Regions from separate parts of the Pseudoalteromonas distincta genome, predicted to be linked through region 3. Evidence: predicted binding sites of a transcription regulator. Region 3 holds the regulator's gene; each other region holds the start of a gene.
The links. Region 3 encodes sigma-54, which starts transcription at its own class of promoters, with help from an activator protein. Its sites were predicted from a motif close to GTTGGCACGNNNNTNGNNT; they were not measured.

Region 1 (3,151 bases), 390 kb from region 3:
AAGCAGGTGCCGATGCGATGGTCGCACTTAATGAAAGTGAACTGGATGTAAGCTTACCAGAACCCGATATACAAATAGTTGGTAATAAAACAGCATTGGCCAGTGCTATTCAAAATCTAGTGCACAATAGTATTCAAGTTATTGGCGGCGGCGCAAAAGTAAAAATTAGCGCACAAAGAGATTTAAAAGATTTAGATATGGTTCGTATTAGTGTGAGCGACAATGGCCCAGGTGTTGATTTAAGCCAAAGCGATAAAATTTTTGAACCATTTTTTACTACAAAAAGTCAGGGCACAGGTTTAGGGCTTGCTGTAGTGAGTTCGGTGGCTAGTGCGCACCAAGGCCGTGTTGATGTGACTAATAATACGCATGGTGGTGCCTGCTTTAGCTTGTTATTGCCTATTAAGGCAACATCTAAATTAGAGGGGTCATTATGAGTAACACTATTTTAGTTGTCGAAGATGACGCAGGGCTTCGTGAAGCCTTAATAGATACCCTTGAAATGTCGGGTATTGAATGTGTTGCAGCGAGCAGTGCTGAGCAAGCAATGTTACTGCTTAAAAAAGATCAATTTTCGCTTGTTGTAAGCGACGTGCAAATGGGCGCAATGAGTGGCCTTGATTTACTACGCAGTATTAAATTAAACCACCCTGATTTACCTGTATTGATGATGACGGCCTATGCCACAATTGACGATGCGGTAGAGGCCATGCGCCTAGGTGCAATTGACTACATGGCAAAACCATTTGCACCTGAAGTGCTGTTAAATATGGTGAGCCGTTATTTGCCTGAAAAAGCAAAAGAAACCGACGGCCCCATTGTTGCTGACCCAACTAGTATTCAATTATTGGAGCTTGCAAGTAAAGTAGCACGCTCTGATGCAAGTGTAATGGTACTTGGCCCAAGTGGTTCAGGTAAGGAAGTACTTGCGCGTTATATTCATGATAAGTCGAGCCGATGTAATGAGCCATTTGTAGCGATTAACTGCGCGGCTATTCCTGAAAATATGCTCGAAGCCACGTTATTTGGTTACGAAAAAGGGGCTTTTACGGGGGCGATTCAAGCATGTCCGGGTAAGTTTGAGCAAGCACAAGGCGGTACTATTTTACTTGATGAAATTACTGAAATGGATTTAGGGCTACAAGCTAAACTTTTACGCGTACTGCAAGAACGTGAAGTAGAGCGTTTAGGGGGGCGTAAAACTATTCAGCTCGATGTACGTATTTTGGCAACCAGTAATCGTGATTTAAAAGAAGCCGTGTCTGAAAATCAGTTTAGAGAAGATTTATATTACAGGCTTAATGTTTTTCCACTTATGTGGCGACCATTGTGCCAACGCCCTGGCGATATTATTGTATTGGCTAAGCATTTAATTGAGCGCCATATAAGTAAAAGCAAAGAGCCTATGGCGTATTTAGATAAAGCTGCTGAGCAAAAGTTACTGGCTCACGCGTGGCCTGGTAATGTACGCGAGCTTGATAATGTTATACAGCGTGCGCTTATACTGCGCACGTGTAACACAATAAACGAGCATGCTATTTTTATCGAAAACTTAGTATCTAATAACTTTGTTATGGAGCCTTCATTGGCACCGGCGCAAACCGTATCGCCAACAGAGTTAGCTCACGCAAACAAAGGTGTTGATAAAAGCACGTTAAGCTCTGCATATTATGATGAAAAGTCGCATGCTGAGGATGAGCCTAAACAAGGTTTATTAGCGGCAGATACCGGTAGCTATAAAGATGAGCTTAAAGACAAAGAGCATCGAATTATTTTAGAAACCCTTGCACGTTGCCAAGGTAAGCGTAAAGACGTTGCCGAAACGTTGGGCATAAGCCCACGAACTTTACGTTATAAACTAGCGCAAATGCGCGATTTAGGTATTTCACTTCCTGCATAACCTCCTATAAACCCTAAGTTTGCGCTGCGAGCTTAGGGTTGTCAAAACTCTGACTCACACAAATTAAAGTTAACCTACTGTATTTTAATGATTAATTATTTGGCATGCTTTGTGCTTTATTACTTATAAGAGTTCACTGCGTGTCAGAGATAAATTATGAAAATTCAAAACAGTGCTGTATTTCAAGAAATGCAATCAATGGCTTTAGAAGCCGGCCGTAATAATCAAACTAATAAACTGCCAACTCAGGTGCAGACTACTTCTACAGCACAATTTGGCGACATGCTAAGTGATGCAATAAATTCAGTGCACGGGTTACAACAAGATGCCGCGCAAAAAGTAACAGCAGTTGAGATGGGGGATCGAAGTGTATCTCTTGCTGAGGCGATGATTGCTTCTCAAAAATCATCAGTTGCTTTTGAGGCTACAGTACAGGTTCGTAATAAACTTGTTGAAGCTTATAAAGAAATCATGAACATGCCTGTTTAATTAGGTAGTGGAGAATTATTGTGGCGCAATCTAACCAATCTACAGACCTAGCACTTGCTGGTGGCGGTATTGACCAAAGTGGTGGTGATGATCAACAAGAACAAAAGTCAGGCTACTTAAGTGCTTTAAATGGTGTTGATGTATTGCGCCAAGTAACATTGGTTATAGCATTGGCTATTTGTTTAGCTATCGCGATTTTTATTATTATTTGGGCTCGTCAGCCAGATATGCGCCCGTTAGGCAAAATGCAAACAGAAGAGCTTATTCAAACATTAGACTTTTTAGATGCTCAAAAAATTGAATACCAACTAGATGGCAATGTTGTATCGGTTGATGAAAGCGAATACCAAAACATTAAATTGCTAATGACCCGCGAAGGGTTAGAGCAAGGCCCTGCATCTGGTTCTGACATAATTATGCAAGATATGGGCTTTGGTGTAAGCCAGCGCTTGGAGCGTGAACGCTTAAAGCATGGTCGTGAACAGCAATTAGCACGCACCATTGAAGAGCTAAATAACATTACTCGCGCCAAAGTATTGTTAGCCATCCCTAAAGAAAACGTATTTGCCCGCAGAGAGAAAAAACCATCTGCTACTGTTGTATTAACACTTAAGCGTGGCCGCTCACTTGACCGTGAAGAAGTAGACTCTGTTGTTGATATGATTGCTTCAGCAGTACAAGGCTTAGAGCCTGCACGTGTTACAGTTACTGACCAAAATGGTCGATTATTAAATTCAGGTTCGCAAAGCTCATTAGCAGCAC
Region 2 (3,151 bases), 840 kb from region 3:
CAATTACATAAAACAATTGGCTCATCAATGGTAATTGAGGGCGATTGGTTGATCATCAAGCATTTGTATATTGAACGGCGCATGACACCTCTTAACTTGTTTTTAGAAAATGCTGATGAAGAAAGTGTCGCCGACGCGATTGAAGAATATGGGCAAGCTCTAAAAGAAATGATTGCTGTTAATATATTCCCTGGTGATATGCTCTTAAAAAACTTTGGTGTAAGTAAGCACAAACGTATTATTTTTTACGATTACGATGAAGTTCAATATCTAACCGATATGAACTTTAGAGCATTACCAAAAGCAAAGAGCTATGACGACTATCTAATGGATGAACAAAGTTACTCTGTTGCACCACAGGACGTATTTCCTGAGCAACTTTGTACATTTGTAATGCCAAACCCTATGTATAAAAAGTTTTTACTCAGCACTCATCCAGAGCTTATAGATGTTAGCTTTTGGAAGCAGGCACAACAAGATATAAAAAATGGTCAGGTAAGTCATATTTACCCATACCCGACAGCACAGCGCTTTATTCACCACTGGTAAGCGCTAAAGGACACACACAATGAATATAAGTAAAATAGATTTAAATTTACTCGTTTACCTCGATACATTGCTTCGAGAATGCAACGTAACACGCGCTGCTAATCAATTGAGTATAACGCAACCTGCAATGAGTAATGGCCTTAAACGTCTTCGTAACTTATTTAACGACCCTATTTTAGTTCGTACCAGCGATGGTATGGTACCTACCGAGCGTGCTTTGGAGTTACAACCCGTTATTCGTGGCATTTTAATGACCCTTGAAGAAACTCTAGCACCTAATCGAGAATTTGAGGCAAGCCAAAGTAAGCGTGTGTTTAGAATAATGGCCAGTGATTACGCTGCAAGTACATTAGCACCAAAGCTTTTAAGTAAATTGCACGAAGAAGCCCCCGATACTACTTTAGATATACTCACACCAAGTGATGTCACCTTTCATGATGTAGAAAACGGTAAAGTAGATATGGCAATCAACCGTTTTGAAAACTTACCGCAGTCTTTTCATCATAAACGTATTTGGAAAGATAGTTTTTGCTGTTTAGTAAAAGCCGATAATCCTATAATTGAAAACTTTAGCCTTGATAGCTATTTAAAAGCGCGCCATATATGGGTAAGCAAAACAGGTTTTGGTGTAGGTGTAGGCATGGACCCTAAAGATGTGCAAAAACTTGGCTGGGTTGACGAAGCACTTGCTCACTTTGGTAAGCATCGTAATATTGCCACTTTTACACGTAACTACCATGTGGCAATTCATTTAGCTAAAGAGAAAAATTTAATTGCGACCCTTCCTTCAAAAGCCGCAAATATATATTTAGATGATCCGGGGCTTAAAATCTTAGAGCCACCATTTCCAATCCCTCCTTTTGAGCTTGATATGATTTGGAGCCCACTGTTACATCGCGATGCGAGTCACATTTGGTTACGTCAAAAAGTAGCTGAAGTAGCTGAAGAGCTAAAATAACTTTATTACACAATATAATGTAAAAATTGCTAGGTTAATTTTCTGCCTGTTAACTTAGCATCTTACTAAAATAAAATTAAACCAATAAAATCAAATGACTACATAACTATTGAAACGTGGAACATACATTGCTTTTATTAAATTGAACTATACATTCATTTAATTAAAGAGGTCATTATGAACACCCATCAAGGATCAGAAGTAAATCATATTACTGACATCATTCAAGTTATGAACAGCGGCATCGATTTTTATCAAAAAGCACAGGAAAAAGTTGAAGACCCTGCTATTGGTGCACTTTTTCAGCGTATGATAGATGCCCGAAAAGTGAGTGTTGAGCGCTTGCAGCCATATGCAATTAATGAAAAAGGCGAACGCGAAGATGGCTCATCTTTCGCAGTTGAAGCACGACGTGCGTACACAGCCCTATTGACTACTTTCACCTCACACAACGACAGCACGTATGTAAAAGAGCTCGAAGAGGTAGAAGATAAAACCCTTGAAGAAATTAAAGCAGCAATGGATAAACCGCAACCAGCTGACTGCGAAGCTGCACTGGCTAAAACATTATTAACAATGCAAAGCTGCCATGCAGAAATGAGCCGTATGCAAAAGCATTAAGCTGACATAGCGCATAACTAGAACCCAGCCTCGAGCTGGGTTTTTTATTGCCTCTAATACACCGCCTCGCTTCACGTCATATTTAAAGTATATTGTTTAAAAAAAATCATTTTGAAGAGCTTGATGTTCACTCAATAAAATCAGCCCAAGCTAAAACCAAAAAAAGGGCCTTTCGGCTAATGCCGATCAGTTAAGAAAATGACCGGTTGACCGATCCAAACGATCATGCAAAATCCGTAGTTAGGAAACTAACTACGGATTTTTTGTGAATATAGAACAAGCACTGCAAGCAACACTTGAAGAAAGCAGCCGATACCATACCTTTGAAAAATTATCAGAAATTCTTGACCCTGAAATCATTGAACAAGGTTTTCAACAAGCAGGGATTGCAACCGTTCGTAAGCGAAGATTACCGCTTGAAGCCGTTTTGTGGTCAGTTATTGGCATGGCATTGTTTCGAAAAGAATCAGTTTGGAATATCGCTAATAAGCTAGATATCATGTTACCTGGCAAGAACCAACTCGTTGCTCCAAGTGCGATGGTACAGGCGAGACAAAGGTTAGGTGATGATTCCGTTAAACACGTTTTCAATAAATCTGCTCAATCAATGTATAAGCAACAGTCATTCGAAACATGGAATGGTTTGAACCTATTAGCTGTTGACGGTGTTGTGTGGCGAACAGCCGACACGCCTGATAATCGTAAAGCCTTCTCTTCAGGTAGCAACCAATACGGTGATACAGCCTTTCCTCAAATACGCATGGTCTGTCATATGGAATTGACCAGCCATCAACTTCTCAGTAGCGAGTTTGATAACTATAAAACCAACGAGATGAAATTAGCTGAGCGTTTAATTGAACGTACACCAGATAATTCACTGACTATGTTTGATAAAGGATATTATTCTTTAGGCCTGTTAAACCGTTGGCATCAAACTGGGGAGATGAGGCACTGGCTGATACCAGCAAGGCCCGACTTACAGTATGAAATCATCTCCAGCGCGGGTAAAAATGACCATATCAT
Region 3 (3,151 bases):
CGACTATGAGCGCCAGTGCTGACGAAGTACGTTATGATGTATCTAAGCGTTTTTTAACGCTTGTTGGTAATGCACAAGTATCGCAAGCGGGACAAAAAATAAATGCTAAAAGCATTACCTACGATATAGAGCAGCAGCTAATCAGTGCCGAAAAAGATGAAAACTCAACTGACCGCGTTCACACAATTTTAGTACCGATCGAAACTAAAAAAAGTAAAAAAGGCGATAAAGGTCAACCATGAGCACATTAAAAGCAGAACTATTGGCAAAAAGCTATAAAGGTCGTGAAGTTGTAAAAAACGTCGGCCTTGAAGTACAAGCTGGCAGTATAGTTGGCTTACTTGGCCCTAACGGTGCTGGTAAAACAACGACTTTTTATATGATTGTAGGGCTTGTTCCTAGCGACAAAGGTAAAATATCTATTGATGATAACGATATTACTCTTTTACCTATGCATAGTCGTGCTAGATTAGGCATAGGCTACTTACCACAAGAGTCATCGATTTTTAGAAAGCTGACTGTTTATCAAAACTTAATGGCCATTTTAGAAACGCGCAAAGAACTAAATAAACAAGCCAGAGAAGACACACTCAATAACTTATTAGATGAATTTAGCATACAACACATTCGTGATAGCCAAGGTATGGCATTATCGGGTGGAGAACGTCGTCGTGTAGAAATAGCACGAGCACTGGCAGCAGATCCTAAATTTATATTACTGGATGAACCGTTTGCCGGTGTTGACCCTATTTCGGTATTAGATATAAAGAAAATAATAGAACATCTTAAAAATCGTGGGATTGGTGTCTTAATTACCGACCATAACGTAAGAGAGACCCTTGATGTTTGTGAAAAAGCCTACATTGTTTCTCATGGGGAGCTGATTGCATCAGGTACTCCAGAACACGTATTAAATGATAAAACAGTACGCGATGTTTACTTAGGCGAGCAATTTAGGCTGTAACATTTACGCCATGTCTTTAAGCATCTGCTAGTATTAATTATAACAACATAAAAGGATTGTTAGAGATACATGAGGCAATCACTACAGCTGCGCATGGGCCAGCAACTTACAATGACTCCACAGTTGCAACAAGCTATTCGTTTGTTGCAACTCAGTACATTGGATCTCCAGCAAGAAATACAAGAAGCTCTCGACAGTAATCCACTATTAGAGGTTGAAGAGGCAGACTATTCTGAAGACGCTGCTGGTAAAAACGAGCAAAAAGCTGATACCGATGACATAACTGTTAGCGCATCTGCTGATGATGCTCCGAGCGAATACGAACAAGATACTGGTGAAGCACTTGCAAAAGACACGCTAAGTGACGACATGGCTATGGATGTTAGTTGGGATGAGTACATGAGTGCCGCTCCTGCAGCCTCATCAGGTCCAATGCCTGAAGATGAATCTATATACCAAGGCGCCTCTACTGAAACGCTCCATGAGTATTTAATGTGGCAATTACAACTAACGCCATTTAGCCCTACCGATGAAGCCATCGCTATTGCGATTGTAGAAGCTGTCGATGATTCAGGTATTTTAACTCTCAGTTGCGAAGAAATTTTAGAAAGCTTTAATCAAGAAAACGAAGATGATAACGAAGTTGAACTTGATGAAATTGAAGCGGTATTAAAACGCATCCAACTGTTTGATCCTGTTGGTATTGCTGCACGTAGTTTACAAGAGTGTTTGTGTATTCAGCTTAATCAATTTGATAAAGAAACACCTTACATTAATGAAACGAAAATGATTTTAACCGAGCATATTGATCTATTAGCAGCTCGCGACTATCGTACATTAATGAAAAAAACTAAGCTCAAAGAAGAAGAGCTTAAAGAAGTAATGACACTAATACATACTCTCAACCCAAAACCTGCAGATACTATTGTAAGGGAAGAATCTGAGTATGTTATTCCTGATGTGTCAGTTAAAAAAATTAAAGGCCGCTGGGTTGTTGAATTAAACCCAGATAGCATGCCTAAAATTCGTGTTAATAGCCAATACGCGGCAATGTCTCGCACTGTAAAATCAAGTGGCGACAGCCAGTTTATTCGCTCACATTTACAAGAAGCTAAATGGTTTATTAAAAGCTTAGAAAGTAGAAACGACACGCTATTAAAAGTTACTAATTGTATTGTTAAGCAACAACAAGGCTTTTTTGAACATGGCCCTGAAGCCATGAAACCAATGGTTTTAAATGATGTCGCTGAAATGGTAGAAATGCACGAATCGACAATTTCACGCGTAACTACTCAAAAGTACATGCATACACCCCGTGGTATATTTGAGCTTAAATACTTTTTCTCAAGCCATGTAAGTACTGAAAACGGTGGTGAATGTTCATCTACAGCAATACGTGCGCTTATCCGAAAATTAATCGCAGCAGAAAACTCAGCAAAACCATTGAGTGATAGCAAAATAGCGGATATATTGGCTGAGCAAGGAATTAAAGTAGCAAGACGTACAATCGCAAAATACCGCGAATCTCTTGCTATTCCACCGTCAAATCAGCGTAAAAGTCTGATTTAAGACGCTAAACTAAGAGGGTAATGCTTATGCAACTAAACTTAACTGGTCGTCACGTAGAATTAACCGATTCACTAAGAGACTATATTAATACTAAATTTGCGAAGCTTGAAAGACACTCTGATCATATAAATAATGTTCATGTCATTCTCGATGTAGAAAAATTAAATCAAAAAGCAGAAGCCACAATACACGTAAGCGGTGCTGAGCTATTTGCCTCTACAGAACATCAAGATATGTATGCCGCTATTGACTCGTTGATCGACAAGCTCGATCGCCAAGTAATCAAACACAAAGAGAAGCTTGCTCGACACTAATATGATGAAATTAAGTTCACTTATATGCCAGGACTGCAGCAAAGCTGCGGTCCTTTTTAATAGCAAAAAAAGAATTTTAGAGTTCATTAGCGAACTTGCTCACGACAAACTTCCGTATTTACCGCAACAAGATATTCTTAATGCTTTAATGAGCAGAGAGAAATTAGGTAGTACAGGTATAGGGCGTGGCATTGCTATTCCTCATGGAAGAATGAGCGGTGCAGAAGAGCCTTTGGCTTTAGTGCTCGTTAGCGAAACTCCAATAAACTTTGATGCAATCGATAATCGCCCTGTTGATATTTTT
Region 4 (3,151 bases), 180 kb from region 3:
ATCGACCACAGGTGCAGGTGTAATTGACACACGCTCTTCTTGCCCATTATTAATTTCACAACCTGATATAACCATGCTGCTACTGAGCACACATAAAATAGCGATTAAACGCAAGCGCATGTTAATTAACTCCTAGATTTTTTGTTATGGGAATTTTAATTGAAAACCGGCAACCATGTGGCTCGTTATGCTCAACACTAAGTGTACCTCTTAGCTGTTCAACAGACTCTTTTACAATAGTTAAACCCAGTCCACTGCCTTGCAGCGTAACATTTTTACTGTGTTTACCTTGATAAAATGCGCTGAAAATTTGAGTTTTTTCTTGCTCTTTAATACCGCAGCCTTTATCAATCACAACGATACAAAGCTGGTTTTGCTCAAGCGCTAAATTAATAGTAACGCTTTGCTTATCTTCTGAAAATTTTAAGCCATTTGAAATAAGCTGAATTAAAATCATCTCAATAAGCTCACTAGGTAAAGCAAGCGGTTTGTTAGGTAAAGTATTTTGCCACTGCAGAGCTTGCTGACGCGCAGTTAAGCGATGCTCAAAATGGCTATTAATTTTATTAATAAGAAGACTAAATTCAACTTCGCTTAAGCTGTCTTTACTGGTGCGAATCGCATTATAACTCAGCAAACTGTCAATCATTGTGCGAAGGCGCACCATAGATTGGCTAATGAGCTCAAGCACCGCTTTTTGCTCAGCAGTAATTGGGCCTACTATTTCATCAGTTAATAAGTCAGTGCCTTCAACCATTGAAGCAAGCGGCGTTTTTAGCTCATGAGTTACATGGCGTAAAAAAGTATCTTTTTGCTGCTCAAGCATATGAAGCTGTTCTTGTACCCATTGGAGCTTTTCTCCTAGCTCAACAAGCTCAGCTGAACCTTTCACAGATATTTTTTGCTGCCAATGCCCCTGCCCAAGCTTATCAATAACCGTAGTTAACCCTTTTAGCCGCCCACTTATGCGCCATAAAAAACCTCCCCCAACAATTAAAGTCAGTGGGATAAGTGCCACCAGCCAGTTTATAAATGACGCTTGCAGGCTTGTAAGCTCATTTTGGTTATTGGTAATTTGCGCTTCGTTTTTATCACGTAACCATAAAGTAAGCTCAGCAATTAAATCGCTCACTGGCACAAATAGCTCAGCTTGTTGTTGTTTTTGCTCAACGAGTTTTACATGCGCGGTTTGTAAGGTGGTATATAAGCGTTGCCATTGGTTGATATACTCTTTATTCGTGTTTACAAATTTGAGTTCATCAATGCTTTGTAGGGATGATTGCCATTTATCAACAATGAGCTTATCTAGCGATTCACTTTTTAATACCCAGTTTTGTCTAGTGGCGCGTTCAAGACTGTTGAGTTCTTGCTTTAAAGTGTTAAACGATTTGGTAACTTGGTAGTTGCTACTCACAATACTTTGAGTAACCGCTAATTGCTTATTAAGCGCATTTAAAAATACGATCACCACTATAGAAAGCGGCAGTAACGAAAGCAGCATACTCATTGCAAATTGCCCAATTAAATTAGGCCGCCAGTTAAGCATTGCTTGGTATTTTTTAGCTATGGTTGCTGGCATTTCGTTTAGTCCTTTTAAGTTAAGCGTTCTATTATTAAGTGCTTACCTTATACACTAGCTGAACCAGCAATTATATTTAATACGATTAACAGCCAGCACTACAAAACAATGTGTCGCCAAATAGAGACAACGTAACTCGTTGATTTTAATAAACTCCCTTTTAACCCCATTAAATAGTGTTGCAAAAGGCGCACAAAAATTACAATAAACCCAGTAAAAACTTCTCACTGGCTTAAAGCTAAAACAATAACCAGTTGAAAAATAACAACAATTATTATTGGCACCATTTTTGTAATAGGAGTAATAACTTTAATCAATAAGGAAATAATTATGAACAAACGCATTTTAGTAATTTCATCATTACTGGCTTTAGGCTTTTTAGGCGCTAATGCACACGCAATGGACGTTCACGCGACTTTTAACGAACTTGATAAAGACAGTAACGGCACATTAAGTGAAGCCGAAGCAGGTGAAGATGCTGTGTTACACGAGAATTTTTCTCAAATTGATACTAATCAAGATGGGCAATTGTCGCTAGATGAATTCAAAAAATTTATTCAATAAACTCATTTAATAAGGAACGTGATTATGAAACAACTTATAGCCGCTTTTTCATTAATGTTTTTAGCAATTAGTGCCACCGTAATTGCATCGCCAACAAATGTGCGTTTTGCCCACTTAGATAAAGACATGGACGGACAAATATCAATTGCAGAAGCAAAGGAAGACAAGGAAGTAATGAGACAATTTGCCGACTTAGATGAAGACGGTGATGAAAAGGTCTCAAAAAAAGAATTTGAAAGCTTTAAACCTTAATGAGTAATTACTGATTAAGCTTTACTTAAGCTTGTTATAGGTAAACTGGAATTAAAAGCATTTGCCATAATCCCTGAGGGAGTGTGTAAAAGGATTTAATGTTGGGAGTTAAATTACGGCAAGTGCTTTTTCCTTTTCACTTTATTTTAGCCACAAACTTTAAATACATCTTTTGGAAGGAACACCATGAAGATACTTCCCCTTATTATAAGCATCTTAATGCTATTAAGCTTTGATGCCGCTGCACTTGATGTAAAGCAACGCTTTGATCACCTCGATAGCGACAAAAGTGGCTATTTAACGCATGACGAACTTGATCCCCAACCACAACTATTAAACACATTTGTAAAATGGGACAAAAACCAAGATAACCAAATTTCGTTAATCGAATTTAAAAATTACCTTACCAATAACCTCTACTGAGTATTTTTCATGAAAAAAACAAGCTATATAGCGCTTTTTGCGTTTAGTATTTTTAGCACATTAGGCTTTGCTGCAAGCAACAATGTTGCAGAGCAATTTGAAAAACTTGATAGAAACCAGGATGGTTTTTTAACACGTTCAGAAACCGCTGTAGACCCCGCTTTGTGGTCTCGGTTTTCAAGCTACGATCAAGACAAAGACGGCAAGCTAACGCTAAGTGAATACAGTTTATACGCTAGTAAATAAACCCTTTCAAAAGCTAGATATTTTATGTTCTAGCTTTACTGCTTTTTTCTTCATCATAATTTGTCTCACATATTGGTATTATAAAGT

Region 1: a site for sigma-54 is predicted at 1,999-2,017, ahead of fliE (flagellar hook-basal body complex protein FliE). Genes of this name have one in related genera too.
Region 2: a site for sigma-54 is predicted at 1,623-1,641, ahead of FFU37_RS05245 (ferritin-like domain-containing protein). Genes of this name have one in related genera too.
Region 4: a site for sigma-54 is predicted at 1,856-1,874, ahead of FFU37_RS02320 (EF-hand domain-containing protein). Genes of this name have one in related genera too.

The regions. Positions count from the first base shown of each region.
Region 1 is NZ_CP040558.1:737,352-740,502, forward strand. Features, by position in the region: gene FFU37_RS03185 (sensor histidine kinase) at 1-437, shown strand, start outside; gene FFU37_RS03190 (sigma-54-dependent transcriptional regulator) at 434-1,900, shown strand; gene fliE (flagellar hook-basal body complex protein FliE) at 2,057-2,389, shown strand; gene fliF (flagellar basal-body MS-ring/collar protein FliF) at 2,410-3,151, shown strand, end outside.
Region 2 is NZ_CP040558.1:1,178,675-1,181,825, reverse strand. Features, by position in the region: gene aceK (bifunctional isocitrate dehydrogenase kinase/phosphatase) at 1-549, shown strand, start outside; gene FFU37_RS05250 (LysR family transcriptional regulator) at 569-1,507, shown strand; gene FFU37_RS05245 (ferritin-like domain-containing protein) at 1,685-2,128, shown strand; gene FFU37_RS05240 (IS4 family transposase) at 2,394-3,151, shown strand, end outside.
Region 3 is NZ_CP040558.1:342,889-346,039, reverse strand. Features, by position in the region: gene lptA (lipopolysaccharide transport periplasmic protein LptA) at 1-242, shown strand, start outside; gene lptB (LPS export ABC transporter ATP-binding protein) at 239-964, shown strand; gene FFU37_RS01475 (RNA polymerase factor sigma-54) at 1,034-2,533, shown strand; gene hpf (ribosome hibernation promoting factor) at 2,560-2,847, shown strand; gene ptsN (PTS IIA-like nitrogen regulatory protein PtsN) at 2,852-3,151, shown strand, end outside.
Region 4 is NZ_CP040558.1:520,781-523,931, reverse strand. Features, by position in the region: gene FFU37_RS02330 (hypothetical protein) at 1-120, opposite strand, end outside; gene FFU37_RS02325 (sensor histidine kinase) at 122-1,579, opposite strand; gene FFU37_RS02320 (EF-hand domain-containing protein) at 1,910-2,143, shown strand; gene FFU37_RS02315 (EF-hand domain-containing protein) at 2,168-2,395, shown strand; gene FFU37_RS02310 (EF-hand domain-containing protein) at 2,582-2,818, shown strand; gene FFU37_RS02305 (EF-hand domain-containing protein) at 2,828-3,064, shown strand.